2 regions of the Roseomonas cutis genome follow, and region 2 is predicted to be linked to the other one. Evidence: predicted binding sites of a transcription regulator. Region 2 holds the regulator's gene; the other holds the start of a gene.

Region 1 (14,305 bases), 640 kb from region 2:
GCCACCGGCGTCAGGCGTCTGCGATGAGGCTTCGGATGCGCTGTGCGAGGGCCTGCATGGCGAAGGGCTTGGTCATGACGTGCATGCCGGGTTCGAGGTGGCCGTCGCCGACGACGGCGTTCTCGGCATAGCCGGTGATGAACAGCACCTTCAGCCCCGGGCGGGTGACCCGCGCCGCGTCGGCCATCTGCCGCCCGTTCATGCCCCCGGGCAGGCCGACATCGGTGACCAGCAGGTCGATGCGCGCCTCCGACTGCAGCAGCTTCAGCCCCGCCGCCCCGTCGCCCGCCTCGATCGCGGCATAGCCCAGCTCCTCCAGCACCTCCATCACCAGCATCCGCACGGTGGGCTCGTCGTCCACCACCAGCACCGTCTCCCCCGCCCCGGCGCGCGGCGGCGGGCTGGTGGCGGCGGCCGCTTCGGCCGCCTCCGCCCCGCCATGGTGGCGCGGCAGGTAGAGGCAGACCATCGTGCCCTGGCCCGGCTCCGAGTAGATCCGCGTCTGCCCCCCCGACTGGCGGGTGAAGCCGTAGATCATCGACAGCCCCAGCCCCGTCCCCTGGCCCAGCGGCTTGGTGGTGAAGAACGGGTCGAAGGCCTTCGCCTTCACCTCCCGGCTCATCCCCGTCCCCGTGTCCGAGACGCACAGCGACACGTACTGCCCCGGGGCCAGGGACAGGTCGCGCGCCGCCCGCTCGTCCAGCCAGCGGTTGGCCGTCTCGATCGTCAGCCGCCCGCCCCGCGGCATCGCGTCGCGCGCGTTGATGCACAGGTTCAGCAGCGCGTTCTCCAGCTGCGGCGGATCCACCAGCACCGGCCACAGCCGCCCCGCCCCCACCGTCTCCACCTCGATCGCCGGCCCCACCGTGCGACGCACCAGCTCCTCCATCCCCGCCACCAGACGGTTCACGTCCGTCGGCTTGGGGTCCAGCGTCTGCCGCCGCGAGAACGCCAGCAGCCGGTGCGTCAGCGCCGCCGCCCGCCGCGCCGCCCCCTGCGCCGCCAGCACGTAGCGCTCCACCTCCCCCACCCGCCCCTGCGCCAGCCGGTTCGTCAGCAGCTCCAGCGCCCCGATGATCCCCGTCAGCAGGTTGTTGAAGTCGTGCGCAATACCCCCCGTCAGCTGCCCGACCGCCTCCATCTTCTGGCTCTGCCGCAGCGCCTCCTCGGCCCGCTCGCGCTCGGCGATGACGGCGGCAACGCGCTGCTCCAGCAGCGCGTTCAGCGCCTGCCGCTCGCGTTCCGCCTCCTTGCGCGCGGTGATGTCGAGGGAGGTGCCGATGAGGCCGATGATCCGCCCCTCTCCGTCGCGCAGCGGCGCCTTGGTCGAGAGCCAGGTCGCCGGGGTGCCGTCGGGCAGGCGCACCTCCTCCTCGATCTGTTCCGTGGCGCCGGTGTCCATGACCCGGCGGTCGTTGGCCATGACCACCCCGGCCTGCACCTGGTCGTCGAGGAACTCGGCATCCGTCCGGCCCAGGTAGAATTCGGGCGGCTTGCCGATCAGCGCGGTGGTGCCGCGGTTGGCCATCAGCATCCGGCCCTCGCGGTCCTTGGCATAGACCACGCCCGGCACCGCCTCGATGAAGCTGCGCAGCAGCAGGGCGGCGCGGTCGCGCTCCGCCTCCAGCGCGCGGCGCTGCTCCAGGTCCAGCAGCACGCCGGGGAAGCGCAGCGGCGTTCCGTCCGCTCCCTTTTCCACACGGCCATTGGCCTCGATCCAGTAGTAACGGCCATCCGCCCGGCGGACCCGGTACTGGTGGGCATAGGCACCGCCGCGCGCGATCACCTCCTCGATGGCGGCGATCAGCCCCGGCGTGTCGTCGGGATGCACCGTCTCGATGACCTGGGCGAGGCTCAGCCCGCTGCGGCCGCGCGAGGGGTCGATCCCGAAGGCCTGGGCGAACTGCTCGTCGATGGTGAAGCGGTCGGTCGGCAGGTCCCAGAACCAGGTGCCGATGATGGCACCCGCCGCCAGGGCGAGCTGGACCCGCTCCGCATCCTCCTGGACGCCCGTCTTCATTCCGCCCGACGGCACGCCCGCGGCGTCGCGCGCGACGCCATCATCGGCAGCAGCCATGTCTGATCCTGCTCGTTCCGGCCCGGAAGTGACCTCGGCGGAATCGCCCGGCGACCATGTAACCGGCCCGGCCGCCAGGGCAAGCCGCTGGGGCAAGCCGCCTGTCCAAACGGCTGGACGGGCTGCGGGAAGGGGCTGTGCGGCCTGGCCCTGGCGCTCGGGCCGGATGCGCCGGCGGCGGACGAGGAATCCGCCGCCATTCCGCTGCCGGAGATGGCGAGGCCGATCCCGTGCCGACACGCGGAACGCGCCCGGCAACCGGGATGCGGTGATGCCGCCGCCCGGTAGCGCGAGGCGCGGGCGGCGGGTCAGCCCAGCTCCGCCTCGATCTCCTCGGGCGTCATGAAGGGGAAACGGGCCCAGAACATGGACTTCTCGTTCCGCAGCGCCTTGGTCCAGGCCGGCCCCTTGCCCGGCGGGCACACCTGGTAGCCGACCAGGCCATTGGCGTTGGGAAAGCGCCGCACGGGGGCGTTCGTGTAGGAATGCCCCGGGGTGGCATGGCCGTAGACCTCCATCCCCGTATTCGCCCAGGCCTTGAGGTTGTCCGCCATGGTGTAGGCGATCCCGCCATCGGCGCCGCAGGAACAGGCGTAGAGGATCACCTTCACGTCCGCCGAGCCGTAGGTGTCGATGGCGTCCGTCAGGTCCTTCACGGTCTTCTTGTCCCAGCCGACGGAGGACATGTGCGTCTCCGTGCCGTGGCCGAAATAGACGATGGCCTCGTAGTAGTGGCCGCCGGAGCCGCGGATCATCGCGTCGATAATGCCGCGGCTGACCTTGCCGAAGCCCAGGCCCCGCTCGTTGTTGAAGTAGTGGTCCACGACGGTGCCGCCGAGCCCCTCGTAATAGGATTTGTACATCCGCATGCCGGGGTGGAAGGCGCCGACGGCGTCGTTGGGGTCCATCCCCTTCTTCTGGGTGTTGTTCAGCGGAGCGAAGATGAAGCTCCTGTAGGGAACGTTCATGGACCGCCTCGTCCGATGCCGGGGGGAGGCAGCCTGGGACGGTTCGATGCTGCGATGCACCCTTCGTTCGGATGGAGACGCCGGGGCGCGGCGCCCCGCCGGTGCCGCAGGCCCGGCCCGGCAGACTCGGAACACCTGTTCTGCTACACCCCCGCCCGTGAGTGCCACCCGCGCGACCGCGCCGCGCCTCCTGCTGCCCGAGGCACCGGCCCTGGTGGCGGGACTGCGCCGCGCCACCCTCCTCACCCCGGACGGGGAACTCGAAACCCTCCCGGCCGACGCACTGGCCTGGCGCCTCGCCGACCTGCCGCCGCCGATGCTGGTGCATGCCCCGGCCACGGCACGGCGGCTGGGCCTGCCCCCCTTCCCGCTGGCCTTCGACCTGCTGGAGCTCTTCGCCTTCGCCCTGCCGGCGCAGCTCGCCGCTCCCACGCCGCGCGGGCTCGCCCTCGCGCTCGGGCTGGACGCGCCGGCGGACGAGGAATCCGCCGCCATCCTGCTGCCGGAGATGGCGACGCTGCTCCTGCGCCGCCTCGCCGCCAGCCGGCACGCGCCCGCCAACCGCGACGCCGCCATGCTGGCCGCGCGGCTGCGCGAGGCGCTGGACTGGCCCTGGGCGGGATCGGTGCTGGCGGCGCTGGGGCAGGAGCAGGCGAAGCCCGGCAGCGACCCGCTGAAGGTCTGGCGCCGCCTGCCGGACTGGGAGGACGCGGCGCCGGCCGCCCCTCCTTCCTCCTTCCCCGTCTCGCCCGCCGAGGCGCGCACCCGCCTGGCCGAGATCCTGGGCGCGGAGGCGGAGCAGCGCCCCGCCCAGGCCGACTTCGCCTCCGCCGCCGCGCTGGCCTTCGCCCCACGCGAGGCGCCCGGCGCGCCGCAGGTGGTGCTGGCCGAGGCCGGCACCGGCACGGGCAAGACACTGGGCTATGTCGCGCCCGCCAGCCTCTGGGCGGAGCGCAACGGCGCGCCGGTCTGGATCTCCACCTACACCCGCAACCTGCAACGCCAGCTCGACCAGGAGCTGGCGCGGCTCTATCCCGATCCGGCGGAGCGCAAGCGCCACGTCGTGATCCGCAAGGGGCGCGAGAACTACCTCTGCCTGCTGAACTACGACGAGGCGGTGTCGGGCGTGATGCCGTCGCGCCTGCTCGCACTCGCCCTGGTCTCGCGCTGGGCGCTGCACACGCGCGACGGCGACATGCAGGGCGGCGACTTCCCCGGCTGGATCGCGGAGCTGTTCCCCTTCGGCGCGGTCGCCAACCTCACCGACCGGCGCGGCGAATGCATCCATTCCGGCTGCCCGCACTGGCGCCGCTGCTATGTCGAGCACTCGATCCGCCGTGCCGGCACCGCACGGCTGGTGGTCGCGAACCACGCGCTGGTGATGGTGCAGGCGGCACTGGGCGGCGGCGAGGACGGGCCGGCGCTGCGCTATGTCTTCGACGAGGGGCACCACCTGTTCGACGCGGCCGACGCCGCCTTCTCGGCCGAGATCAGCGGCGCGGAGATGGCGGAGCTGCGCCGCTGGCTGCTGGGCGCCGAGGGCGGCCGCGGCCGGGCGCGCGGGCTGCGGCGGCGGCTGGAGGAGGTGCTCTCCGAGCATCCGGCGCTGGCGCCGCTGGCGGATGCGGCGATCCAGGCGGCGGGGGTATTGCCGGCGCCGGGCTGGCCGAACCGGCTGCACGACACCGACGCGCCGCGCAACGCGGGCGAGGCCTTCCTGGCCGCCATCCGCCTGCAGGTGCTGGCGCGCACGGCGGAGGCCGATCCGCTCTACGACGCCGAATGCGACCTGCACCCGGCCAATCCCGGCCTGCCGGAAGCGGCCGCCGGGCTGGAGAACGGCCTCGCCGCGCTGGAGGCACCGCTGCGTGCCCTGCACGACCGGCTGACCGCGCTGCTGGAGGACCCGGAGGCGGAGCTGGAGGTGGGCGACCGCATCCGCCTGGACACCGCAAGGCGCAACCTCGACCGCCGCGCCGTGGTGCCGCTGGCCGCCTGGGGCGCCATGCTGCGCCGGGTGCAGGGCACCCCGCCCGAGCCGGGGGTGCGGCCGTCCCAGGTGGATTGGCTCGCCATCACCCGGCGCGAGGGGCGGGAGGTGGATGCCGCCATGCACCGCCATCACCTGGACCCGACCGAGCCCTTCGCGCTGGCCGTCGCCGCCCCCGCGCACGGGATGCTGGTGACGTCGGCCACCCTGCGCGACACGGGCGAGCCGGACCCGGAGACCGCCTGGCTCGCGGCCGAGGCCCGCACCGGCGCCAGCCACCTGCCGCATCCCGCCATCCGCGCCGCCGTGCCCTCCACCTTCGACTACGCCGCCCAGACGCTTGCCCTGGTGGTGACCGATGTGGGGCGCGAGGGCGGGCAGGCCGCCGCGGCGATGGAACAGCTCTTCCGCGCCTCCGGCGGCGGGGCGCTGGGGCTGTTCACCGCCGTCCGACGGCTGCGCGACGCCTGGCAGCGCATGGCGCCGGGGCTGGAGGCCGCGGGCATCCCCCTCTACGCCCAGCATGTCGACGCGATGGACAACGCGACGCTGGTGGACGTCTTCCGGGCGGAGGAGGATTCCTGCCTGCTCGGCACCGATGCCCTGCGCGACGGGGTGGACGTGCCCGGCCGCTCCCTGCGCCTGCTGGTCTTCGACCGCGTGCCCTGGCCGCGCCCGACCATCCTGCACCGCGAGCGCCGGCTGCACCTCTCCGGCGGGCGGCCCAAGCACTGGGACGACGCCGTGGCCCGCCACCGGCTGCGCCAGGCCTTCGGCCGGCTGGTGCGGCGCGCGGACGACCGCGGGGTCTTCGTCCTGCTCGACGCCCGTGCGCCGTCGCGGCTCCTCGCCGGGCTGCCCGAGGGGGTGGTGCCGCGCCGGGTCGGGCTGGCCGAGGCGGTGCGCCAGGTGCGCGGCTTCCTGGCGGAGCGGCCGGCGCCGGAGTGAGGCGCCGGCGTGACTGGCCGATTCCGGCGGTTTCATTCCGCCGCATCGCCTCGCGGGCCGTTGATGGCTCGTTCCGGGCCCTGCCATTGACGGCACCGGCCATGGGCTGCGATGCCTTGCGGCACAGGAGCCACGCGGATGGACATGCCTCTCGACGCCACGAACCCGGTCACCCCCACGCGCTTCACGGCGCAGGAGGCCCTGGTCGGCGGCATGGTGCTGATGAGCGCCTGTGACCGGCAGATGTCCGACGCGGAGCTGGGCGCCATGACCCGGCTGGTGCAGGAGTTGCCCGTCTTCAGCGACTTCCACCCCGGCGAGATCGAGACGGTGACGGAGATCGTCCTCGGCCTGCTCGACGAGACGGAAGGGCTGGACGCCGCCACCGCCATGATCGCCGAGGCCCTGCCGCCCCGACTGCGCGAGACCGCCTACCTCCTCGCCTGCGAGGTCGCGGCAGCGGATGGCGATGCGACGCAGGAGGAACTGCGCTTCCTGCAGGACTTCCGCATCGGGCTCGACATCGACCGTCTCGTGGCCGGTGCCATCGAGCGCGCGGCGAAGGCTCGCTACCAGGTCCTCTGACGGCCCCCCGGCCGGGCCCTCCGACGGCCATCCAGGCCGGGCGGCGAAACGGCTTCCCCCGGCCTGCGTTGCCTCCTCGTCCTTCGAGGGGAGATGCCCGACATGAGTGCTTCGCCGAATCCCGCCCGTCAGCCGAACATCCTGGCCAGCTTCGCCGACCAGGAGACGCTAGATAGTGCCCTGTCCTACCTGGAGGGCGAGGCGATCCCCCGCGCGCAGCTCTCCGTCCGCCACGCCGACACGGCCGGCGAGGTCATGACCGATACCGGCCAGGAACCGCTGCGCGAGGATGAGGAGCGCAATCTCCGCACCCTGCGTACCGGCACCGCCGCAGCCGTCGCCGGGCTGGCCACGGCCGGCGTGGTGGTGGCAACCGGCGGCGCCGCGATCCCCGCCCTGGCCGCGGCCGCCGCGGCCGGCGTCGGCGCAGGGGGGCTGAGCGAGGTCGCCTCCCAGGCCACCGGCACGGCGCCGGATGCCGCCAGCGACAGCGCCCGCGCCATCCTCGTGGTCGCGCCCGCCAACGTCGACCAGGCGGAACGGGCGCGCGGCATCCTGCGCAAGGTCGCCGCCTTGAAGGTCTGGGAAGAGCCGGCCGAGGCCTGATCCCGGCGGCGGGATAACTTGAGCGGTCGTGTTGTGGTGTTCCGGCTTCGGACCGGGAGGGGACGCCGTCCCCTCCCAGACCCTCCCCTGCCGGGGCCACAAGCGGGCCCCGGTCCCCGCTGGGAGTGGGTTCTACGGGCTGCCGTCAGCCAGCGGGCTGCACCCTGACAGCATGCTGGCAGGCGGGACTCTGAAAAAGCTTCAGAAGGCGTCCGCGAGTGCTGCGGCCGTACCCGCCGAGGAGCCATGCTCCTCGGCGCCTCGACCCCGTCGCAGGCTGTCCCGCGGCCGCGCCGATCGGGTCCAGGGCCCGCAGGGTCCTGGCGGAGTGGGGGTATCGGGGGCGAGGCGGAGCCTTGCCCCCGGGCCACGGGCGCACCCCACGCCGGCACGGATCAGCGCATCGCGCGTCCGTATGAGAGGGCTGCCTATGCCGAGTCGGGCAGCAGCCGCAGCACGGAGGGGCCCTTCTGCTTCGGCCGCTGTTCGGACTCGAAGGCCACCTCCTCGCCCTTATTCAGGGTGCGCCTGCCCGCCTCCTCGACGGCGGACAGGTGCACCATCACGTCCGGCCCGCCATCGTCGGGGCGGATGAAGCCGTAGCCCTTCGCGGGCTGGAACCAGACCACCGTGCCGGTCCGACGCATGTCCTTCTCCCTGGTCCAAAAGGAATGGGGCCCGAACGAAAAAGGGGCGGCCCGTTGCCGGGCCGCCCCCTTCCGGAACCCTGATCCTGGAAGGATCAGAAGTCCATGTCACCCATGCCGCCGCCCGGAGGACCGCCCGCGGGGGCCTTCTTCTCGGGCTTGTCGGCGATCATCGCCTCGGTGGTGATCAGCAGGGCGGCCACGGAAGCGGCGTCCTGCAGGGCGGTGCGAACGACCTTGGTCGGGTCCACGATGCCGGCGGCGATCAGCGCCTTGAACTCGCCGGTCTGCGCGTCGTAGCCGTAGTCGTAGGTGTCGTTGCGCAGCGTGTCGCCCGCGACCACCGCGCCGTCCTGGCCGGCGTTCTCGGCGATCTGGCGCAGCGGCACCTGGATCGCGCGGCGCACGATCTCGACGCCGACGCGCTGGTCGTCGTTGTCGGTCGCGACGTTGGTCAGCTTCAGGGACGCGCGGGCCAGGGCCACGCCGCCACCGGGGACGATGCCCTCCTCGACGGCCGCGCGGGTCGCGTGCAGCGCGTCGTCGACGCGGTCCTTGCGCTCCTTCACCTCGACCTCGGTCGAGCCGCCGACGCGGATGACGGCGACGCCACCGGCCAGCTTCGCCAGGCGCTCCTGCAGCTTCTCGCGGTCGTAGTCCGAGGTGGTCTCCTCGATCTGCGCCTTGATCTGCTCCACGCGGCCCAGGATGTCGTCCTTGGAGCCGGCGCCGTCGACGATCGTGGTGTTCTCCTTCTCGATCCGGACCGTCTTGGCCTTACCGAGCATGTCGAGCGTCACGTTCTCGAGCTTGATGCCGAGATCCTCGCTGATGACCTGACCGCCGGTCAGGATCGCGATGTCCTCGAGCATCGCCTTGCGGCGGTCACCGAAGCCCGGGGCCTTCACGGCGGCGATCTTCAGGCCGCCACGCAGCTTGTTGACGACCAGGGTGGCCAGGGCCTCGCCCTCGACGTCCTCGGCCACGATCAGCAGCGGGCGGCCGGACTGGACCACCGCCTCCAGCAGCGGCAGCAGCGGCTGCAGCGTGGAGAGCTTCTTCTCGTTGATGAGGATGTAGGGGTTGTCGAGCTCGGCGATCATCTTCTCCGCATTCGTGATGAAGTACGGGGAGACGTAGCCGCGGTCGAACTGCATGCCCTCGACGACGTCGAGCTCGGTCTGGATGCCCTTGGCCTCCTCGACCGTGATGACGCCCTCGTTGCCGACCTTCTCCATCGCCTGGGCGATCATCTCGCCGATCTCGGACTCGCCGTTGGCGGACAGCGTGCCGACCTGGGCGACCTCGGCGGAGGTGGAGATCTTCTTGGTGTTGGACTTCAGGTCCTCGATGACCACGGCGACGGCCTTGTCGATGCCGCGCTTGAGGTCCATCGGGTTGAGGCCGGCGGCCACGGACTTCGCGCCCTCGCGGATGATGGCCTGGGCCAGCACGGTCGCGGTGGTGGTGCCGTCACCGGCGATGTCGTTGGTCTTCGAGGCCACTTCGCGCACCATCTGGGCGCCCATGTTCTCGAACTTGTCGGCCAGCTCGATCTCCTTGGCGACGGTCACGCCGTCCTTGGTGATCCGCGGCGCGCCGAAGCTCTTGTCGATCACGACGTTGCGGCCCTTGGGGCCCAGCGTGACCTTCACCGCATCGGCGAGAATGTCGACGCCGCGCAGCATGCGCTCGCGCGCGCCGGCGCCGAACTTGACGTCCTTCGCAGCCATTGTGCTCTACCTCTGTGTCTGTCGGGGAAGCGTGGGAGGCGTGGAGGTCAGGCGGCCTTCTTGGCCGACGCGGTGCCCTCGACGATGCCCATGATGTCGGACTCCTTCATGATCAGGAGCTCCTCACCGTTCAGCTTCACCTCGGTGCCGGACCACTTGCCGAACAGGATGCGGTCGCCCGCCTTCACGTCCAGCGGGCGGACCTCGCCCTTGTCGTTGACCAGGCCGGAGCCGACGGCCACGACCTCGCCCTCCTGGGGCTTCTCCTTGGCGGTGTCGGGGATGATGATGCCGCCCGCGGTCTTCTCGTCGGCCGTCACGCGGCGAACGAGGACGCGGTCATGCAGGGGGCGGAACGACATGGTATCCTCTCCTGATGCCTTGAATAAGGTCGTCTGGATGTTGGGTCCCGCCGGGACCGGGCCTTGGCCGAGAGGCTGTTGGCACTCGACCCCGGTGAGTGCCAGCGATCTAGGAGCCTGACACTCCGCCGTCAAGCGGGATGGCAGCACTCTTTTCTGCTGAGTGCTAAACTGTTGATCGCAAACGATTTATTTCTTGGTGCGCTGCAATCTCGTGGCATGCTCCCCCCGGGTGACCCGGTTCTGGAGCTGCAACGGAGAGGTGTCAGGCATGATCCTGCGGGAGATCGAGAGCCTCGTTCGCGTCCCTGACTGGCGGATGACCACCGCCGAATTGCTGTACCACATGCCCGATCATCCGGGCCTGCTGCAGACCTTCGTCTGGCAGAAGGTGGACCGGGCCCCGGGCTTCCCCGAGCTGCACCGCTTCCTCGATTTCTGGCGCCGCGAGATCGACGGCCCCCTGCATTCCGTCCGCGTCGCCTCCGCCGCGCTGTGGCGCCCGGCCGAGTTCCGCTACGCACAGGGCGAGTTCAGCCTGCACTGACGGCGCCGGAGTCCCGGAGCGGGGCCACCCTCCGGACAGGCCGGGACTCGAAGCCCATACCGCTCAGCGCTGGAAGATCAGCAACAGGCCGCTGACCGTCAGCACGGAAAGGCCCGAGGCCAGCAGCATCGTGGCCCCCGAGCGTCCCATGCCCGTCGCGTAGCGGCGGGCCAGGATGAAGGCATTGGCACCGGTGGGCATGCCCGCCGCCGTCACCGCCACCGCCGTGCCCAGCGCGTCGAGCCCGAAGAAGCGGGCGCTGAGCCAGACCGCGACCGGCAGGGCCAACAGCTTCAGCACCGTGCCGAGCAGGGCGTCCGGCCAGTCGCGGCGCACGTCGAAGCCGGTCAGGCTCGCCCCCAGGCAGAACAGTGCCGCCGGGGGACCCGCGGCGCCCAGCATGTGCAGCAACCGGGTGAGGAATTCGGGCGGAGGCGGCAGCAGTTGCGCCCAGATCGTCCCCGCGACCACCGCCAGGATGATCGGGTTCGTCACCATGGCAAGGGTCGTGGAGCGGAGGATCGGCCAGGGGCGGACGCGTTCGGTGACCCCCATCTCCGCCACCAGGGTCGCCACCGGCAGCATGATCAGGGAGTGGAAGGCCAGGATGGTCAGCAGGCTGCGCAGCCCGTCCGGCCCGTAGGCGGCGAGGATGATCGGGATGCCGACCATGGCGAGATTGCTGTAGGTGGCATCCAGCGCGAAGAGCCCCGCATCCGCCAGCCGCAGCCGGCGCAGCCGCCGCGCCAGCAGCAGGGCGACGGCATAGGCGGGCAGGATGGCGGCGAAATAGGCCACCGCCACGCCCAGCGTCGCCGCGCTGGAGACGTTCGTCGCCGCCCCCTCGAACAGCAGGGCTGGCAGGGCCAGCAGGAACACGAAGTCGTTGATGCCGCGCACGCCATCCGGGCTGATGCGGCCGGTCCGCCGGGCGCCGTAGCCCAGCAGGATGATGGCGAAGACCGGCAGGATGATCTGAAAGACGGAAAGCATGCGGGCGGCGGCCGCCTCCTGAACCCCGGCGGGACGGCCCGGGGCGTTCCGCGCCGGTGCCGCCCCCTGTTGTCGCTCCGCCTCCGCCCCGGCCTCAGCCCCCGGCGGGCGGTCCCTCGGCCGGGGACCGCCCGGCAACCGGCGTGCCAGGCCCGGGGCCGGGCGGCGCCTCGGCGGCCAGGGCGTCGACGAAGCGTGGCAGCCAGGGATTGCGTTCCCGGCGGTTGCGCTCGGCGGCCAGGATGCCGCGGACGGTGGACACCGTCTCCTCGAAGACCTCGTTGACCAGCACGTGGCCGAAGTCGAACCAGTGCGACAGGTCCTCGCGCGCCGCGGCCAGGCGCTTGCCGATTTCCGCGTCGCTGTCCTGGCCACGGGCGCGGAGACGCCGCTCCAGCTCGGTGAGGTTGGGCGGCAGCAGGAAGATGCCCACCACATCCCCCGGCAGCCGGTCGCGCAACTGGCGGTGGCCCTGCCAGTCCACGTCGAACATCACGTCCCGCCCGGCGGCCAGCGCCTCCAGCACCGGCCCGCGCGGGCTGCCGTAGCGGCGGCCGTAGACGCCCGCGCTCTCCAGCAGGGCGCCGTCGCGCACCAGCTGCTCGAAGCGGATGTCGTCGATGAAGTGGTAGTGCATGCCGTCCACCTCGCCGGGCCGGGGGCTCCGGGTGGTGACGCTGATCGAGAGGGTCATCTCCGGCTCCTGCGCCAGCACGGCGCGGGAGACGGAGCTCTTGCCCGCCCCCGACGGCGCCACCAGCGCCAGGCACAGCCCGCGGCGCAGGCGGCGGATCGGGGCCTCGGGTCCGGGATCGCTCATTCGACGTTCGCCGCCTGCTCGCGCAGCCGCTCGATCGCGGCCTTGAGGTCCAGCGAGAGACGCGTCAGCGCCAGCGAGGCGGACTTGGCCCCCAGCGTGTTCGCCTCCCGCCCGAATTCCTGGGTGAGGAACTCCAGCTTGCGCCCCACCGGGACGCCCTCGCGCAGCAGGGCACGCGCCGCTTCGACATGGGCGCCCAGCCGGTCCAGCTCCTCCCGCACGTCGGAGCGGCTGGCGAGCAGCGCGACCTCGGCGGCCAGCCGGTCCTCCGGCACGCGCCGCTCGCCCTCCAGCAGCTCGGCCAGCACGGCGGTCAGGCGCTGGCGTTGGGCCTCCGGCTGGCGGGCGGCCTCGGCGGCGGCGGCGTCGCGCAGGGCGGCGATCTCGTCCAGCAGGGTGGCGAGGATGGCGTGCAGCTTCGCCCCCTCCGAGCGCCGCGCCGCGACCAGCGAGTCCAGCGCCGCCGCGAAGCCCGCCGTCACCGCCTGCCGGCGCGCGGCATCGGCCGTCTCATCCGGCTCGGCCGTCTCCGTCCGCAGCACGCCGGGCAAGGAGAGCACCGCCTCCGCCCGCGGGGCGGGGGCGCCGGGGATGCGCGCCGCCACCTCCAGCGCCAGGCGCAGCGCGCGCTCCAGCGCCTCCGGGTCGGGGGTCAGACGCAGCGGCCGGTCCTCGCGCTTCACGGTCAGGGTGGCGTTGACGTTGCCGCGCCCGAGCCGGCCCTGCGCCGCCTCCTTCAGCGGCGTCTCCAGCGCCTCCAGCCCGCCCGGCAGGCGCAACCGTACGTCCAGCCCGCGCCCGTTCACGCTGCGCAGCTCCCAGGCGAAGGCGGAGCCGTCCGGAAGCGTCCCGTCCACCCGGGCGAAGCCGGTCATCGAGGTGAGTGACATGCGTCGTCCCATGACGCGCGCGGCGGCAGGGCGCAAGCGGCGGCGGCGCATGGGTGGTGCGGCGGTGGGCCGGGAGGGGACGCCGGCCTGCGGCATCGACGCCGTGCGTCGATCCCCGTCCCGGACCCTCCCCTGCCGGGGCCACAAGCGGGCCCCGGTCCCCGCTGGGAGTTTGGTGCTGTGCGGCTGTCGTCAGCCTCCGGGCTGATCCCAGACGGAGCGCGGACAAGCGGGACTCTGAAAAAGCTTCAAAGGCGTCAGCGAATGCGGAGGCCGTACCCGCCGAGGAGCATGGCTCCTCGACGCCTCGACCCCATGTCAGGCTGTCCCGCGGCAGCACCCCTCGGGTCCAGGGCCCGCAGGGTCCTGGCGGATGGGGGGTATCGGGGGGCAAGGCGGAGCCTTCCCCCCGGGGGGCCGGATGCCCCCGCCTCGCGATCAGTCCTCGGCGTGGCCGGCCGTGTTCCCCTGCCCGCGCCCCGGGGACCAGACGGGGTCCGGCCGGCGCCACAGGGCCGTCTCACGCATCGCGGCGGCCAGCGCCTCGGCCTGGAGCGCCAGGAAGCGCTCGCCCTTCTCGGCGGTGGAGGGACGCGGGTCGCCCCAGGTGCCGGTGACAGGCGCGCGTTCGGAGAAGCTCCAGAAGCGGCTGAAGCCGGGATAGGCCGGCACCGGCGCCGGGGCCTGGCGCACCGCCTCCTCCAGCTTGTCGGCCCGCACCAGCTCCGGGGCGACCGCCATCATGACAGAGGTCTCGCCCTCGCAGGCATGGGCGGGCGTCACCTTGGTCTCGGCGATGGCGGGGATGCCGTCGCGGATCAGGAACCAGGGGGTGCAGGCCACGACGGGCAGGCCGTACTCGTGCGCCAGCTCGCGCGCGATGACGGCCAGCGGATCGACGTTGCCACCATGGCCGTTCACCACCAGCAGCCGGGCGAAGCCGATGGCGCGCAGCGAGCGGACGATGCCGCGCAGCACGCCGCGCAGCCCGTCGAAATCCAGGCTGATCGTGCCGCCGAAGGGCAGGTGGTGCTCGCTCATCCCCGTCCAGAGGCCGGGCAGCACCAGCACCGGCATCTCCCCTGCCACCAGCCGCGCCCCGCGGATCGCGGCGGCGGCAGCGCTGGCCGTGTCGGTGA
Region 2 (14,305 bases):
ACCGCGCTGGACCTGGCGGAGGCCGAGGTCGAGGCGGAGAGCAGCGAGGACAGCGAGCAGGGCGAGGAAGGCTCCCAGTCCGGCCAGCCGCAGGACAATTCCGGCGAGGGCGAGGCGCAGGCCCAGGATGCGGAGAGCATTCTCGGCGCCCAGCCGGAGCAGGCCCAGGGCGAGGCCGCCGAGGAGGAGGGCGAGGGCGAGGAGGAGGACGGCGCCGCGGCCGAGGGCGAGGACCGCCCCGGCGGGCCGCAGCAGCGCAAGGAGGTCCCGGCCTCCGACGACGCCTCCGTCTACCGCGCCTATACCCGCCGGTTCGACGAGGAGGTCGGGGCGGAGGATCTCTGCGACGCCGACGAGCTGGCGCGGCTGCGCCAGCAGCTCGACCAGCAGCTCTCCCACCTGCAGGGCGTCGTGTCGAAGCTGGCCAACCGCCTGCAGCGCCGGCTGCTGGCGCAGCAGCAGCGCGCCTGGGAGTTCGACCTGGAGGAGGGCGTGCTGGACGTGGCGCGCCTGGCCCGCATCGTCGCCAACCCGAACCACTCCCTCTCCTACAAGCACGAGCGGGAGGCGGATTTCCGCGACACCGTCGTCAGCCTGCTGATCGACAATTCCGGCTCGATGCGCGGCCGGCCGATCACGGTGGCCGCCATGTGCTGCGACATCCTGGCGCGCACGCTGGAGCGCTGCGCCGTCAAGACGGAGATCCTGGGCTTCACCACCCGCGCCTGGAAGGGCGGGCAGAGCCGCGAGCGCTGGGTGCAGGACGGCAAGCCGCGCAACCCGGGGCGCCTGAACGACCTGCGCCACGTCGTCTACAAGGCGGCCGATTCGCCCTGGCGCCGGGCGCGCAAGAACCTCGGGCTGATGCTGCGCGAGGGGCTGCTGAAGGAGAACATCGACGGCGAGGCGCTGGACTGGGCCTATCGCCGCCTGCTCGCCCGGCCGGAGCACCGCCGCATCCTGATGGTGATCTCGGACGGCGCGCCGGTGGACGACAGCACCCTGTCGGTGAACCCGGGCAACTACCTGGAGCGCCACCTGCGCAAGGTGATCGGCGAGATCGAGGGGCGCGAGGCGGTGGAGCTGATCGCCATCGGCATCGGCCACGACGTCACCCGCTACTACCGCCGCGCCGTGACCATCGTGGATGCCGAGGAGCTGGGCGGCACCATGATGAAGAAGCTCGCCGAGTTGTTCGACGAGGATGCCGCCGCCGCCTACCAGCGCGCCGCCGCCGAGCGCGCGCCGGTGCTGGTGTGACGCGGGCCGTTTAGCGCCTTCCTTGCGGCGTCGCATGCGTGGGATGCTCCGGGAGAGGCGCTGCCTCTCCCGGACCCTTTCCGCCAGGGGCACGGGCTACCTCCGGACCCCGGCGGACGGCGGCTCCGTGGGCCGACCGCCGGCCCGTAGGCCGGGCCCGGAAAAAGCCCCGACGCCAATCCAGAACCAAAGGCCGCATGCGTTGAGGCCGCAGTCGCCGGGGGACCCGGCTCCCCGGCGTGCCGACGCGTCCGTGAACGGGGGGCCAGGGACTCTGCTCCTGGCGGAGAGGGGGGTATCGGGGGGAAAGGCGGCGCCTTTCCCCCCGGGCCACCTCCCCCCTGCATGATCCGCCGCCGCTCCCTCCTCGCCCTGGCCGGACTCGCGGGCTGCGCGACCCAGCGCCCGCTCTCCCGCCCCGTGCCCCTGCCGGACGGGCCGCTGCCCGAAGGCGGCGAGCGGGTGCTGGGCGTGCTGGAGCTGGACGGGTCGGCCCTGGGCGGGGACGGGCTGTCGGGGCTGCGGGTCGAGGCGCCGCCGGACGGGCCGCCGCGTCTCTGGGCGATCGGCGACCGCGGCTCCTGGAGCACGGCGCGGCTGCGGCTGGACGCGCGCGGCGTGCCGCTGGCGCTGGAGGAGGCGCGGACCGGCCGGCTGCACGACACCCATGGGCAGGAGCTGCGGCCGATGTACCAGGCGGATGCCGAGAGCCTGGCGCGGCTGCCGGGGGGCGGGTGGCTGGTGGGCTTCGAGCGCTGGCACCGCATCTGGCGCTACCGCGACCTGGACGGCCCCGCCGAGGCGACGGGCCCGCTGCCGGGGCTGGAGGAGGCGCCGCTGAACGGCGGGCTGGAATCGCTGGCGGTGCTGGCGGACGGGCGCTGGCTGGCGCTGGCGGAATGGCTGCCGGTGGCGGGCGATCCCGGGCTGCGGGCGGGATGGCTGGGTCGGCCGGGCGACTGGCTGCGGCTGTCCTACCGGCCGCAGCCGGGCTTCGACCCCAGCGATGCCTGCGCGCTGCCCGATGGCGGGGCGCTGGTGCTGGAGCGCCGCTTCGCCTGGACCGAGGGGCTGAGCGGCCGGCTGGCCCATGTGCCGGCGGCGGCGCTGGCGGCCGCCCGCCCCGGCAGCGTGCTGGAGGGGCGGACGGTGATGCGTCTGGTCCCCCCCTTGCCGACCGACAACTGGGAGGGCGTGGGGGTGTTCCGGCATCGCGACCGGCTGCTGGCGGCCATCGTCTCGGACGACAATGCCAATCCCATCCAGCGCTCGCTGCTGATGGTGGTCTCGCTGGACGGGCTGGGCGGCTGATCGGGCGCGTGACGAGTCGGCGGCCGGCGGCTATCAAGGCCTGACATGGATCTGCCACCGACAGTGGGCGCTGCGACGCCGGATGCGACGATGCCGTTCATCGTCACGCGTCCGGCGGAACAGACCATGCCGCTGGTCTTCGCCTCGCCCCATTCCGGGCGGGACTACCCCGAGGATCTGCTCTCCCGCAGCCGGCTCGACCCGCTGACCCTGCGCCTGTCCGAGGACGGCTTCGTAGACGAGCTGTTCGGCGATGCGCCCGCCTTCGGGGCGCCGCTGCTGGCCGCGACCTTCCCGCGCGTCTACTGCGACGCGAACCGCGAGGCCTGGGAGCTGGATCCGGCCATGTTCGACGGGCCGCTGCCGGACTGGGTCAACACCGCCTCGCCGCGGGTGGGGGCGGGGCTGGGCACCATCGCGCGCGTCGTCACCACGGGGGAGCCGGTCTATGCGATCCGGCTCAGCTTCGCCGAGGCGGCGGATCGTGTGCGCCGGCTGTGGCAGCCCTATCACGAGGCCCTGGCCGGCCTGATCGCGGAGACGCGGGAGCGGTTCGGCTGCTGCCTGCTGGTGGATTGCCACTCCATGCCGTCCGGCTTGCCGGGGGCGACGAAGGTGGACTTCATCCTGGGCGATGCGCACGGCACCGCCTGCGCCCCGCGGGCGACGCGGCTGGTGGAGAGCGCGCTGAGCGACCGCGGCTACCGGGTCCGGCGCAACGATCCCTATGCCGGCGGCTATGTCACGCGCCATTACGGCCGCCCGCGCGAGGGCGTGCACGCCTTGCAGATCGAGGTGGCGCGCGGGCTCTACATGGATGAGCGGATGGTCCGGCCACTGCCGGAGATGGCGCGGCTGCACCAGGAGATCGGACTGTTCCTGGGACGGCTGACGGAGACGGACTGGAGCTTTCTGCGGCCCTGAGCCGCTGGCCCGCCGGGTTGGGCAGCGGGCAAAAAGAAAGGCGGTGCCAGAGGCACCGCCGAGTTTAGGGAGGAAACGTCCAAGAAAGGCAGACAACCCGGCAAGGCCGTGTTGCTGCGATGCACAAGATAGGTGATGGACCCTGTCCTGCCAAGCCTTTTATCGCACTGCACCATGCCGCACGGGCAGGTCTGTGCCGCGACAGGCGCGGGGTTCCTGGCTGACGCCAGCCTCGGCCGGTACATCCTTGCTAATCCTTGAAAAGAATCCGGCTCGTTGCTGGGCGGCCCCGTCCCGCCCAGCGGCTGGCACGCGCCTCGCTCCTTCCGGCCCATGGGCCGATTCCTGCTTCTCCTGCTTCTGGCGCTGCCGGTCACCGCCCGGGCGAATGGCCCGGGAGGCCTGCCCTCGCCCTCCGCGCTCTGCCGCGCCGCCATCGCTGCGGCGGAGCGGGAATACGGCCTGCCGGCCGGCCTGCTGGCGGCCATCGGGCGGGTGGAATCCGGCCGCCGCGATCCGGCGACGGGGGAGACCGGCCCCTGGCCCTGGACGATGAACGCGGAGGGGCGCGGCAAATTCTTCCCCGGCAAGGCGGAAGCGGTTGCCGAGGTGCGGCAGCTTCGGGCCGGAGGGATGCGGCTGATCGACGTGGGCTGCATGCAGATCAACCTGCACCATCACCCCAATGCCTTCGCCAGCCTGGAGGAGGCCTTCGACCCCCTGGCCAATGCCCGCTATGCCGCGCGCTTCCTGAAGGAACTGCAGTCCACCCGCAACGACTGGATGCAGGCGGCGGCCAACTACCACAGCAACACGCCCGAGCGCGCCGCCGCCTATCGCGCGGCGGTGGCGGCCGCCCTGCCGCAGGCGCAGCGCGAGGCGGGCAGCGCCCCTGCCTGGAACCCTGCCTGGCGGGCCCCGGCCGTCATGGCGGCCCCGGCCTTCGCCGGCTCCCCCTTCGGCGGCTCCCGCTCCAATGGCGGCGGGATGGTGGCGACGGTGACGCGCAGCCTGCCGGCCGGGGAGGGGGGCCGGGGGCGCGGCCTGGAGGCCTATCGCAGCCTGCCGATTCCGCTGGCGGTGCGCGCCCCGGTGCGCGGCGCCCCGGGATAGGGTGGGAAGCGCGGAGGGGGCTGTGGGAGGGAAGCCTAGCCATGGCGGCGCCGCTGCGGGTAGCTTGCGGCCCCCGCACCCCCCACCAGGACGTCGCCCGCCACCATGGACAATGCCGCCCCCGCGCGTGAGGAGACTGCCGCGGCGATCGACCTGAAGCAGCACATCCGCGCCGTGCCGGATTTCCCCAAGCCGGGGATCCTGTTCTACGACATCTCCACCCTGCTGCGGCACGGCCCTGCCTGGCGCGAGGCAGTGACCCGGCTCGGGCGGACGGTGCGCCCCTATGCCCCGACGGTGCTGGCGGGCATCGAGAGCCGCGGCTTCCTGGTCGCCGCCCCCCTGGCGCTGGAGCTGGGCCTGGGCTTCGTCATGTTGCGGAAGCGGAACAAGCTGCCGGGCCTGACCGTCGCGCTCGACTACGCGCTGGAATACGGCACGGACCGGCTGGAGATCCAGGCGGATGCGGTGAAGCCGGGCGACCGGGTGGTGGTCCTGGACGACCTGCTCGCCACCGGCGGCACCATGGCGGCCAGCGTCCGGTTGCTGCGCTCCGTCGGCGCCGAGGTGCCGGCCATCGCCACGTTGATCGAGCTGACCTTCCTCAAGGGCCGCGACCGGCTGGACGTGCCGGCCGAGACCCTGGTGGCCTACGACCGGTGAGCGCGGCGGGCGGACCGGCCGGCCGCGGCGCCCCTGGGGACGGCCCGGCGGCCGCCACGATCCTGCCCCTTCCGCGACGGACGCTGCGCCCATGAGTCTCCACGAGGCCAGGGCACCGGCGGGGCACTCCGGTAGGAAGCCGTTCCGTGCGCCCATCCTGGCCTGAGCTGCGCCGCCGCGCGCTGCTGCCGCTGCCCTTCCTGGCGGGCATCGGCCGGGCAGAGGCCGCCGGGTCGCCGGCCGTGCTGGCCCCGGGGCCCGAGGACGGGGCCACCATGCGCTGGGCCCATCGCCTCGTCCGCCGGGTCGGGCGCGTGATGCCCGGCCTGCCGCCGCCGGTCCTGCGTGCCGTCGGCGGCCCGGACGGCGTGACCGCCGCCAACCGCTTCATCGCCGGTGATGCCGAGGACGGGCACCTGCTGCTTGCCCTGGCCGGGCCGGCGCTGCTGCCCTGGCTCTCCGGCTCTCCCCGGGCGAGCTATGATCCGGCGGCCTGGCTGCCGGTCTGCCTGTCCTGGCGCGGCGCGATGGTGGCGGGCCGCGGCCCCCTGCCGGCACCCGGCCAGCCCCGCGCGCCGATTCGCGTGCCGCTCTCGGGACCGGAAACCACCGAGGCGGGCGTCCTCCTGGCCCTGGAGACGATCGGCCTGCCGGCGGAGCCCGCCGTCGCCTCCGTGGCGGCCAGCCCCTGGCCGCCGGAGGAGGCCTTCGCCCAGGGCGAGGTGGATGCGGTGCTGCTGACGGGCCCCGGCGCCGTGGCCCAGGCGCAGGCCCTGGGCGCGACGCCCTGGTTCGGCTTCGGGCAGGCGGGCGAGGCCGTCCGGCCCTATGCCGCCATTCCCGCCCTCGACCCGGCCCGCCAGAGGGCGGTTCTGGCCGTCATCGGCACCGCCCAGCTGCACGCCGCGCTGATCCTGCCGCGCCTGACCTCCAGCGACATGGTCGCGGCCTGGCGACAGGCCGGGCAGCGCTGGCGCGACGGCGAGCGCGCCGAGAGCGCCGAGGCGGAGGGCGAGCCGCTTGCCGACGTCGCCGCCGTGGCCGCCCTCGCCAGCCTGACCCCCCCGCCCGAGGCGGTGCTGGCCTGGCGGAGCTGGCTGTCGCGTCGCCTGGGGTGGCGCCCCGCCTGATCGCCGCGGATCAACCGGGCCCCGCCTCCTGCCGCCCACCGGCCAGCCGGGCCAGGCGCGTGGCGGCGGCCGCGTTCGCCTCGGCCTCGATGGCGCGATATTCCCGCACCACCGCCTCTCCCAGCGCTGTCAGCCGTGCTCCGCCGCCGCCGTTCCCGCCGGCCGTGGCTTCCAGCACCGGCCGGCCCAGGCTGCGGTTCAGGTCCTCCACCAGCTCCCAGGCCCGCCGGTAGGACATCCGCAGGGCGCGCCCGGCCGCCGCGATCGAGCCGCTGCGTCCGATCTCCTCCAGCAGCGTGACCTTGCCGGGGCCGATCCGCACGCCCCCGCCCAGATCGAGGCGGATGCTCAGATGCGGGGGCTGGCTGGCGGCTCCCGGCGCGGAGGGCTTGCGTCGCGGCATGGCGCGGCGACCCATCCCATGCGGCCCGGCCCGGGGGCAAGCGGCGGCGCGGCCGCCGCGTGCACCGGTCGGGGTGGGGCGGTGGCGGGCCCGCCACCTGCCGTCATCCCGCCAGCAGGCGCTCCAGCGCCGGCGCCAGCCCGATGGAGGGGGTTCCGCCAACCGTTGCGGGCGGCGTCCCGCGGGGTGGGCGCAGCGCCGCGTCCAGCAGGCAGTCGAGGCTGTCGAGCGCCGGCAGGCCGGTCCGCTCCGCGAGGCGCGGGGCCAGGCCGACCAGGCCGGCGCCGCCCAGGATGATGGCGCCTGCCCCTGCTGCCGCCGCGGTCCGCGCCTCGGCGGCCAGCAAGGCCAGGGCACCGTCCGGGTCGCGGGCGATCATGTCGCCGGTGGGCGTGACCGAGCGGATGTCGATACGCTCGGCGGGCAGGCCCAGGCTGAACACCAGTTCGTGCAGCATGGGCACCCAGGCCGCGCCGCCGGTCAGCAGGGCGATGCGCGGGGCCAGCGCCAGCCCCGCCTCGATGCTGGCTTCGGCCATGCCCCGGACCGGCACCCCGGCGACCTCGCGCGCCGCCAGGAGGCCGGGCTCGCCGAAGCAGGCGATGGCGACGGCATCCACCGTGCCGGCCTGCGCAGCGATGGCGTCCAGCACCGCATGGCCGGCAACGGCCACGGCGGCGCGGCTGCTGATGTAGCGGGCGCCGAAGCGGGCGGTGGCCGGGCGAAGCGCGACCGCCGCCCGGCCGGTGGCGTCGAGCCGGGCGCGGGCGTGCCGGGCCAGGCGTTCTGTCACGCCCGTGTCGGTGTTGCCGTTCAGCAGGAGCAGGCGCATCGCGGCGGCAGGGTGCAGGCTGCGGCGCGCGCCGCGCAAGGGGCCGGATCACCCGCTCGGCGCCGGCCGGCGCGCGTTCCTCAGAGTGCGATCGTCTGCGATATGCCCTGATAGCCGCGGTTCATCTGGGCGATGCTCGCGAACCGCTGCCCCCAGCTGTAGTCGGTGCCGTTCAGGTCGTAGACGTAGTGCCGCAGGCCGCCGTGGATCCCCATGGCGTTGCCGTCGTCACGGTAGAGGCCCACCAGCATCTCGTTGGGCGTGGTGCCCGGATCCACCAGCCGGGCGATGCCCCAGGCGTTGTTCAGCATCCCCATGTTGTCCATGGCTTTTTCGGAATGCGACACGACGCTCCTCCTTCAGCGACCGGGGCGGGCCCGCGTCGGCCGCAGCGGTCGGGGGGGAGGGACCTCTCCGAGCCGGCGCGGGTGTCGCTGGGGGCCGAAACGCAGCGCGGCGCCGAAATGGCTTTGCAGAAGCCGGCGCCATTTCGTTGCGAAAAGATATCGATTTGCCGTGGTGGGCGACAGCATCGGAATCGCGTTGTCGGCCCGGGACGTCAGGGCAGGTCGCTGGAGGATGGGATCGTCCGAAGGCGTCAATCCGCCCCTCGAACAAGTGCTCTAGGCTGCTGGCGGCTCCGGCAGGCAGGCGGCCGCCAGCAGGGCGAAGGCGCGGGCGCGGTGGCTGATCGCGTGCTTCCGCTCCGGTGTCATCTCGGCGAAGGTCTCTGCCTCGCCCGCGGGGACGAAGATCGGGTCGTAGCCGAAGCCCTTCTCGCCGCGCGGCGGCCAGACCCATTCGCCATGCGCCTCGCCCAGGAAGCCCTCGGTATGCCCGTCCGGCCAGGCGAGGACGAGGGCGCAGGAGAACCAGGCGGCGCGGTCGGGGAAGGGGCGGGCCTGGCGCTCCACCTCGGCCATGGCCTTGCCGTAGTCGCGGCTGCCGTCCGGCTGCACGGCCCAGTCGGCGGTCCAGACGCCGGGCATGCCGTCCAGCGAGGCGACCGAGAAGCCGGAATCATCGGACAGGGCGGGCAGGCCGGTGGCCTTCGCCGCAGCCAGCGCCTTGATGGCGGCATTGCCGAGGAAGCTGCTCTCCGTCTCCGCCGGCTCCGGCAGGCCGAGCGCGCCGGCGCCCTGCACCTGCATCCCCCAGGGGGCGAGCAGGGCCGAGACCTCCCGCACCTTGCCCGCATTGTGGGTCGCCAGCACCAGCCGGCCACCCCGTTCCAGCCGGCGGCTCATGCCAGGCCGACCGCCGCGCGCTGGGCGGCGAAGAGCTCCGCCGTGCCGGTGCGCGCCAGGGTGAGGAGCGACTGGAACTGCGCGTCGGTGAAGGGCTCGCCCTCGGCGGTGGCCTGCACCTCGACGATGCCGCCCGCACCGGTCAGGACGAAGTTGGCATCCGCCTGGGCGGCGCTGTCCTCCGCGTATTCGAGGTCGAGGATGGCCTCTCCCTCCCACAGCCCGGCCGACACGGCGGCGACCTGCCCCGCCAGCGGGTCGCGGGCCAGGATGTTCATCTTGCGGCAATGGGCGAAGGCCTGGTGCAGCGCGACCCAGGCGCCGGTGATGGCGGCGCAGCGGGTGCCGCCATCGGCCGTGAGCACGTCGCAATCCAGGGTGATGGTCATCTCGCCCATCGCCGCCCGGTCGGTCACGGCGCGCAGGCTGCGGCCGATCAGCCGCTGGATCTCCTGCGTCCGCCCGGACTGCTTGCCGCGCGCGGCCTCACGGTCGCCGCGCGTGTGGGTGGCGCGGGGCAGCATGCCGTACTCCGCCGTCACCCAGCCTTTGCCCGAGCCGCGCAGGAAGGGCGGCACCCGCCCCTCGACGCTGGCGGTGCACAGCACCTCCGTCACGCCCATGCGGATCAGGCAGGACCCCTCGGCGTGGCGGGCGACGCCGGGCAGCAGGGAGACTGGGCGCAGCGCATCGGGGGCGCGGCCGGAAGGGCGGGGCATGGGAAGGCTCCTGGCCCGGAGGGGCCTCGGGTCGGTCTGCGGCGAACAGGCGGAGGGATCGTCGCGCCGGCCCCGGGTGTCAACCGCCTGGCCCGCCCGGATGGCTGGCGCCCCCGTCGTGACGGGTCTGCATGATCCCGGCGCATCGGGGCAGGGGGCGAGGCCGGCCCTGCCACGGCCGCGACGCCCCGGGCGGGGAAGGTCGGAAGGGGGCCAGGGCCACATTGACCCTGGTGGGGGGCGACCATACCTTTGAGCCGTGCAAGACCGGCCCCACGTCCCTCGCGTCGGCCGCCCGGCCTGGCTGTCCCAGGGACCTTCCCGGCCCAGCCTGGCAACCTCCCTGGACGGGCGCTCCGCGGCCATCCTTCGCCAGATCGTCGAACTCTACGTCGAGACGGGAGAGCCGGTCGGCTCGCGCACCCTCTCGCGCCGGCTGCCGGTCGCCCTCTCCCCCGCCACCATCCGCAACGCCATGGCCGATCTGGAGGAGGCGGGGCTGCTCTACGCCCCCCATACCAGCGCCGGGCGGCTGCCGACGGAGCGCGGGCTGCGCTTCTTCATCGACGGGTTGCTGGAATTCGGCCAGCTCTCCGAGGAGGAGCGGGAGGCCATCGCCAGCCGCTGCGCCGCCTCCGGCCGCTCCCTGCAGGACACGCTGGGCGAGGCGGGGCGGATGCTCTCCGGCCTCGCCGGCGCCGCCGGGCTGGTGGTGGCGCCCAAGACCGAATCGGCGGTGCGGCATATCGAGTTCGTGGCGCTCGGCCCCGGCCGCGCCCTGGTGGTGCTGGTGGGCGAGAGCGGCCAGGTCGAGAACCGGGTGATCGAGGTCCCCGCCGGCCTGCCCACGGGGGCGCTGGCCCAGGCGACCAACTACCTGAACAACCGGCTCAACGGCCGCACGCTGGAGGAGACCCGGACCCAGGTCACCGAGGAGATCGCCGCCAACCGCAGCGCGCTCGATGCCCTCACCACGCAGGTGGTGGAGGCGGGGCTGGCCACCTGGGCCGGCGGCGGCGGCGGCTCCCTGATCCTGCGCGGGCAGTCGCGGCTGCTGGAGAACCTCGACCACGCGGCGCGGGTCGGCGAGATCCAGGGCTTGTTCGACCGGCTGGAGGCGCAGGAGACCATGCTCCAGCTCCTGGAGCTGGTGCAGCGCGGCGAGGGGGTGCAGATCTTCATCGGCGCCGAGAGCGGGCTCTTCGACGCCGCCGGGCTGTCGATGATCGTGGCCCCCTTCCGCAACGCCCAGGAGCGCATCGTGGGCGCCGTGGGCGTGGTGGGCCCCACGCGCATCAACTACGGCCGGGTCATCCCGGTGGTGGACTACACCGCCCGGGTGATCGGCCAGCTTCTGGGATAGCGCCGGCAGCCGGCCGTGGCCACGGCGAGGTGGGGCGCCGCTTTCCCCCGGCGACGCTGTCGCCAGCGCGCCCGCTCCGATCACGCCTCCGCCAGCGTCTCCGCCGAGAGCTCGCCGCCCGGGCCGGCCATGCCATAGGGGAAGAACTGCTCGCCCCGCGCGTCGTAGACGGTGACGGAGGTTCCTCCCCCGGCCCGGCCGGTGAAGCGCTCGCCCGAGACCAGGTCGCGGCCGGAGAAGCCGACATCCCCGTCCAGGCGCAGCTCCACCACCCCGCCATCCTCCAGCACGATCCGGCCCGGCTCGGACCGCACGGCGAGGCCCGAGGCCAGGTCACGGAAGCCGCCGGCATACGGCTCGATGGCGAAGACCTCGCCGGCATCGAAGGCATAGACGGTGTAGGGGCAGCGGCCGGCGCGGCGGCGGTGGACCTCCACGGCGACGATCCGGCGCAGGTCGGGGTGCATGCGGGTCTCCTGATCCGGGGTCCAGGGCGCGGTCATGCGGGCGGCAGCACGGCCAGGGCGTCCACCTCCACCAGCAGCTCCGGCGCCACCAGCGCGGCGACGCCGACCAGGGTGGAGCAGGGCATGGGGTCGGCAAAGAACTCCCGCCGCGCGGCGCTCACCTCCGCCTTGCGGGCCATGTCGGTGAGGTAGACGGTCAGCTTCACCACCCCCGCCGCGGAGCCGCCCGCCGCCTCGACCAGCGCCAGCACCTTGTGCAACGCGTGCCGCGTCTGGTCGGCCACGCTGCCGTCGCCCAGCACCCCGCCGCCCGGCGCGCCGGCATGCTGGCCCGAGACGTGGATCAGCCCACCGGCGACAAGGCAGTTGGAGAACAGTCCCGGCGGCGGCTCTGGCACCGCCGGGGTGGCGACGCGACGGATCACGCCTTGCCGGCCGCGCGCAGCTCGGTGATGTGCTTGCGCGCGAGCTGGGAGAGGTAGCGGCGCAGGCGGATCAGCCCGGCATCGTGCTGGTAGAGCATCTCGTACTTCTCCAGCCCGGGCTTGCAGCCGGCCAGCATCTCGCGGTCCTGCTCCAGCACCGCCCAGTGCCGCGGCTCCATCCTGTTGCGGTACAGGAAGCGCCAGACGTCGCGCTGCCAGCCTTCCACCTTGCGGCAGCGCCAGAAGAAGCTGGCGGTGTTGTTCTCGTCGATCGGCGTGGCGAAGCCGATGATGGCGAAGTTGCCGCCCGGGCCGCCGGAGGGCGGGTAGGGGATCTCCAGCCGCACGTAGAGCGCGCCGTCGTCCACCAGCTCCGACCAGTCGAAGTTGACGTCGCGCTGGCCCTCCTTCTCGAAGACGAAGCCGGTGGGCGTGTCGCGGGTGACGAAGTGGGCCTCCGTCTCGCCCTGGTACATCGTGTGGGAGTTGGCGTGCAGGAAGGTCCCGTGCATCGGGTCCATCGCGTTGTCCAGCGAGTAGCGCCAGAACATCTCCCAGTCGGCGTAGCAGACGAAGCGTTCCCACTCGGGTGCTGCGAGCTGCGGCGGGGGGACGAAATCCGGCGCCTCCTCGTGCAGCGCGTCGCCGAACCAGACGAAGACGACGCCCGCCACCTCGACGGAGGGCCAGGTCTTCACCGCCTTCTTGCCCTCCAGCGGGCAGCCCGGCTGGCCGGGGACGGAGAGCACGGTGCCGTCGCCGCCGACCTCCACGCCATGGTAGTTGCAGCGCAGCCGGTCGCCCTCGTTCATCCCGCGCGAGAGCGGCACGGCGCGGTGCGGGCAGCGGTCCGTCTGGACGTGGATCGCGCCCTGCGTGTCGCGCCACAGCACCAGCGGCTCGCCCAGTCGGGTGATGCCGACGGGCTTGTCGCCGGCGCGCACGAAGCGCGAGGGCAGCACCGGCCACCAGCGGTTGCGGACGCCGAGCTTGAGGTATTCGCGGATCTCCGCCTCGGTCACCGGCGGCGGGCGGTCCCCGGCGGCAGGGGCGGGACGTTGCAGCGTGGTCGCGCTCATCGGCTCAGGCTCCCAGCTCGCGCATCACGGCCTGGAAGTTCTCCGGGGTCCAGCTTCCCCCCTGGCGCGGCCGCACGCGCGAACGGTTCAGCGCGGCCACCAGCTCCTCCAGCTCCCAATGCCCCTTGGCGAAGGCATTCTCGATGGTGCCGGCCAGGTCGTCCTCCCACTCCGTCGGCTCGCGCAGCAGATGCTGGCGCGCTTCGAGGTAGGGGAACTTGTAGGTGTCGTTCACGTCGCCTTCTCCTCTCGCCGGGCCTGCCATTCCCGCGTGAGCCGCTCGCGCACCGGGACGAAATCATAGGTGGGGTAGAAATCGGTCGAGAACACGCCCCAGGCGGAGCGTTCGATCTCGATGTTCACCGTGTTGAGCAGCGCGGGCGGCAGGCGCAGGGTCACGATCTGGCCCAGCCCCATCGCCACCGTCCAGCTCACGATCTCGCAACCCTCGGGCGGGAAGCGCTCCCACCAGGCGCGCTCCGCCAGCTTGCCCTGGATCTGGTCGATGTTCTGCGACTGGTCGTGCTTCAGCACGATGGTCAGCAGGATGCTCTCCCCGCTCACAGGTCGAGCACCAGCCGCGGCGACCTGGCGCGGGAGACGCAGGTCATCATGATGGTGTTGGACGCCCGCTCGGCGGAGGAGAGGATGCTGTCGCGGTGCTCCACCTCGCCCTCCAGCACCGCCACCTCGCAGGTGCCGCAGACGCCCTGCTCGCAGGAGCAGGGGATGGCGAGGCCCAGCTCGTTCAGCGCCTCCAGCACGCTCACCCCCGGCTCGACCCGGGTGGAGAGGCCGGAATTCGCGCAGACCACCTCGAAGCTCTCGGCGCCGCCGCCGCCCGCCTGCACGCGCGGGGTGAACCATTCGAAGCGCACGCTGTCGGGCACCCAGTGGCCGGTCGCCTCCTCCACCGCGGTCATCAGCGCATCGGGGCCGCAGCAGTAGAGCAGCGTGTCCGCCGGGACGTCCCGCAGCCGCTGCGCCACGTCCAGCCGCGTGCCCTCGGCCGAGGCGTGCACCACCACCTCGCCGCCCAGGGCCCGCGCCTCGGCCAGGAAGGGGGCGTCCGCCGTGCGCTTGGCGGCGAAGAGCAGGGTCCAGGGCGCGCCCGCGGCGCTCGCCGCGCGCATCATCGGCAGCAGCGGCGTGATGCCGATGCCGCCCGCGACGAAGAGGTAGCGCCCGGCACGGTCGAAGGCGAAGTTGTTGCGCGGGTAGCCCATGGTGACCACCACGCCCGGCCGCAGGTCGCCGCGATGGACGAAGCGCGAGGCCCGGCCGCCCTTCACGTCGCGCACGGCGATGCGGTAGTGGCGCCGGTCCGCCGGGTCGCCGCAGAGCGAGTACTGCCGGATCGCCCCGTCCG

What was found. The regulator HrcA, encoded in region 2, represses chaperone genes, less so after heat shock. The targets are predictions, from matches to a motif close to GTTNGCACTCNCNNNNNGNGAGTGCNAAC.
Region 1: the regulator HrcA is predicted to act here: its motif matches at 9,994-10,022, upstream of groES (co-chaperone GroES).

What each region holds. Positions count from the first base shown of each region.
Region 1 is NZ_CP087719.1:3,655,221-3,669,525, forward strand. It holds gene LPC08_RS26095 (hybrid sensor histidine kinase/response regulator) at 11-2,077, opposite strand; gene LPC08_RS16685 (hypothetical protein) at 2,386-3,045, opposite strand; gene LPC08_RS16690 (ATP-dependent DNA helicase) at 3,203-5,983, shown strand; gene LPC08_RS16695 (tellurite resistance TerB family protein) at 6,122-6,568, shown strand; gene LPC08_RS16700 (hypothetical protein) at 6,671-7,174, shown strand; gene LPC08_RS16705 (cold-shock protein) at 7,603-7,821, opposite strand; gene groL (chaperonin GroEL) at 7,917-9,554, opposite strand; gene groES (co-chaperone GroES) at 9,602-9,916, opposite strand; gene LPC08_RS16720 (usg protein) at 10,188-10,463, shown strand; gene LPC08_RS16725 (AEC family transporter) at 10,527-11,456, opposite strand; gene gmk (guanylate kinase) at 11,551-12,276, opposite strand; gene LPC08_RS16735 (YicC/YloC family endoribonuclease) at 12,273-13,166, opposite strand; gene LPC08_RS16740 (creatininase family protein) at 13,605-14,305, opposite strand, start outside.
Region 2 is NZ_CP087719.1:4,292,136-4,306,440, reverse strand. It holds gene cobT (cobaltochelatase subunit CobT) at 1-1,260, shown strand, start outside; gene LPC08_RS19595 (esterase-like activity of phytase family protein) at 1,606-2,571, shown strand; gene LPC08_RS19590 (N-formylglutamate amidohydrolase) at 2,662-3,495, shown strand; gene LPC08_RS19585 (transglycosylase SLT domain-containing protein) at 3,829-4,608, shown strand; gene LPC08_RS19580 (adenine phosphoribosyltransferase) at 4,756-5,271, shown strand; gene LPC08_RS19575 (hypothetical protein) at 5,418-6,401, shown strand; gene LPC08_RS19570 (winged helix-turn-helix domain-containing protein) at 6,412-6,804, opposite strand; gene LPC08_RS19565 (aspartate/glutamate racemase family protein) at 6,908-7,675, opposite strand; gene LPC08_RS19560 (hypothetical protein) at 7,717-7,983, opposite strand; gene LPC08_RS19555 (non-canonical purine NTP pyrophosphatase) at 8,260-8,883, opposite strand; gene rph (ribonuclease PH) at 8,880-9,602, opposite strand; gene hrcA (heat-inducible transcriptional repressor HrcA) at 9,907-10,965, shown strand; gene LPC08_RS19540 (hypothetical protein) at 11,046-11,432, opposite strand; gene LPC08_RS19535 (RidA family protein) at 11,465-11,857, opposite strand; gene LPC08_RS19530 (aromatic ring-hydroxylating dioxygenase subunit alpha) at 11,854-12,936, opposite strand; gene LPC08_RS19525 (recombinase-like helix-turn-helix domain-containing protein) at 12,941-13,171, opposite strand; gene LPC08_RS19520 (hypothetical protein) at 13,168-13,500, opposite strand; gene LPC08_RS19515 (PDR/VanB family oxidoreductase) at 13,497-14,305, opposite strand, start outside.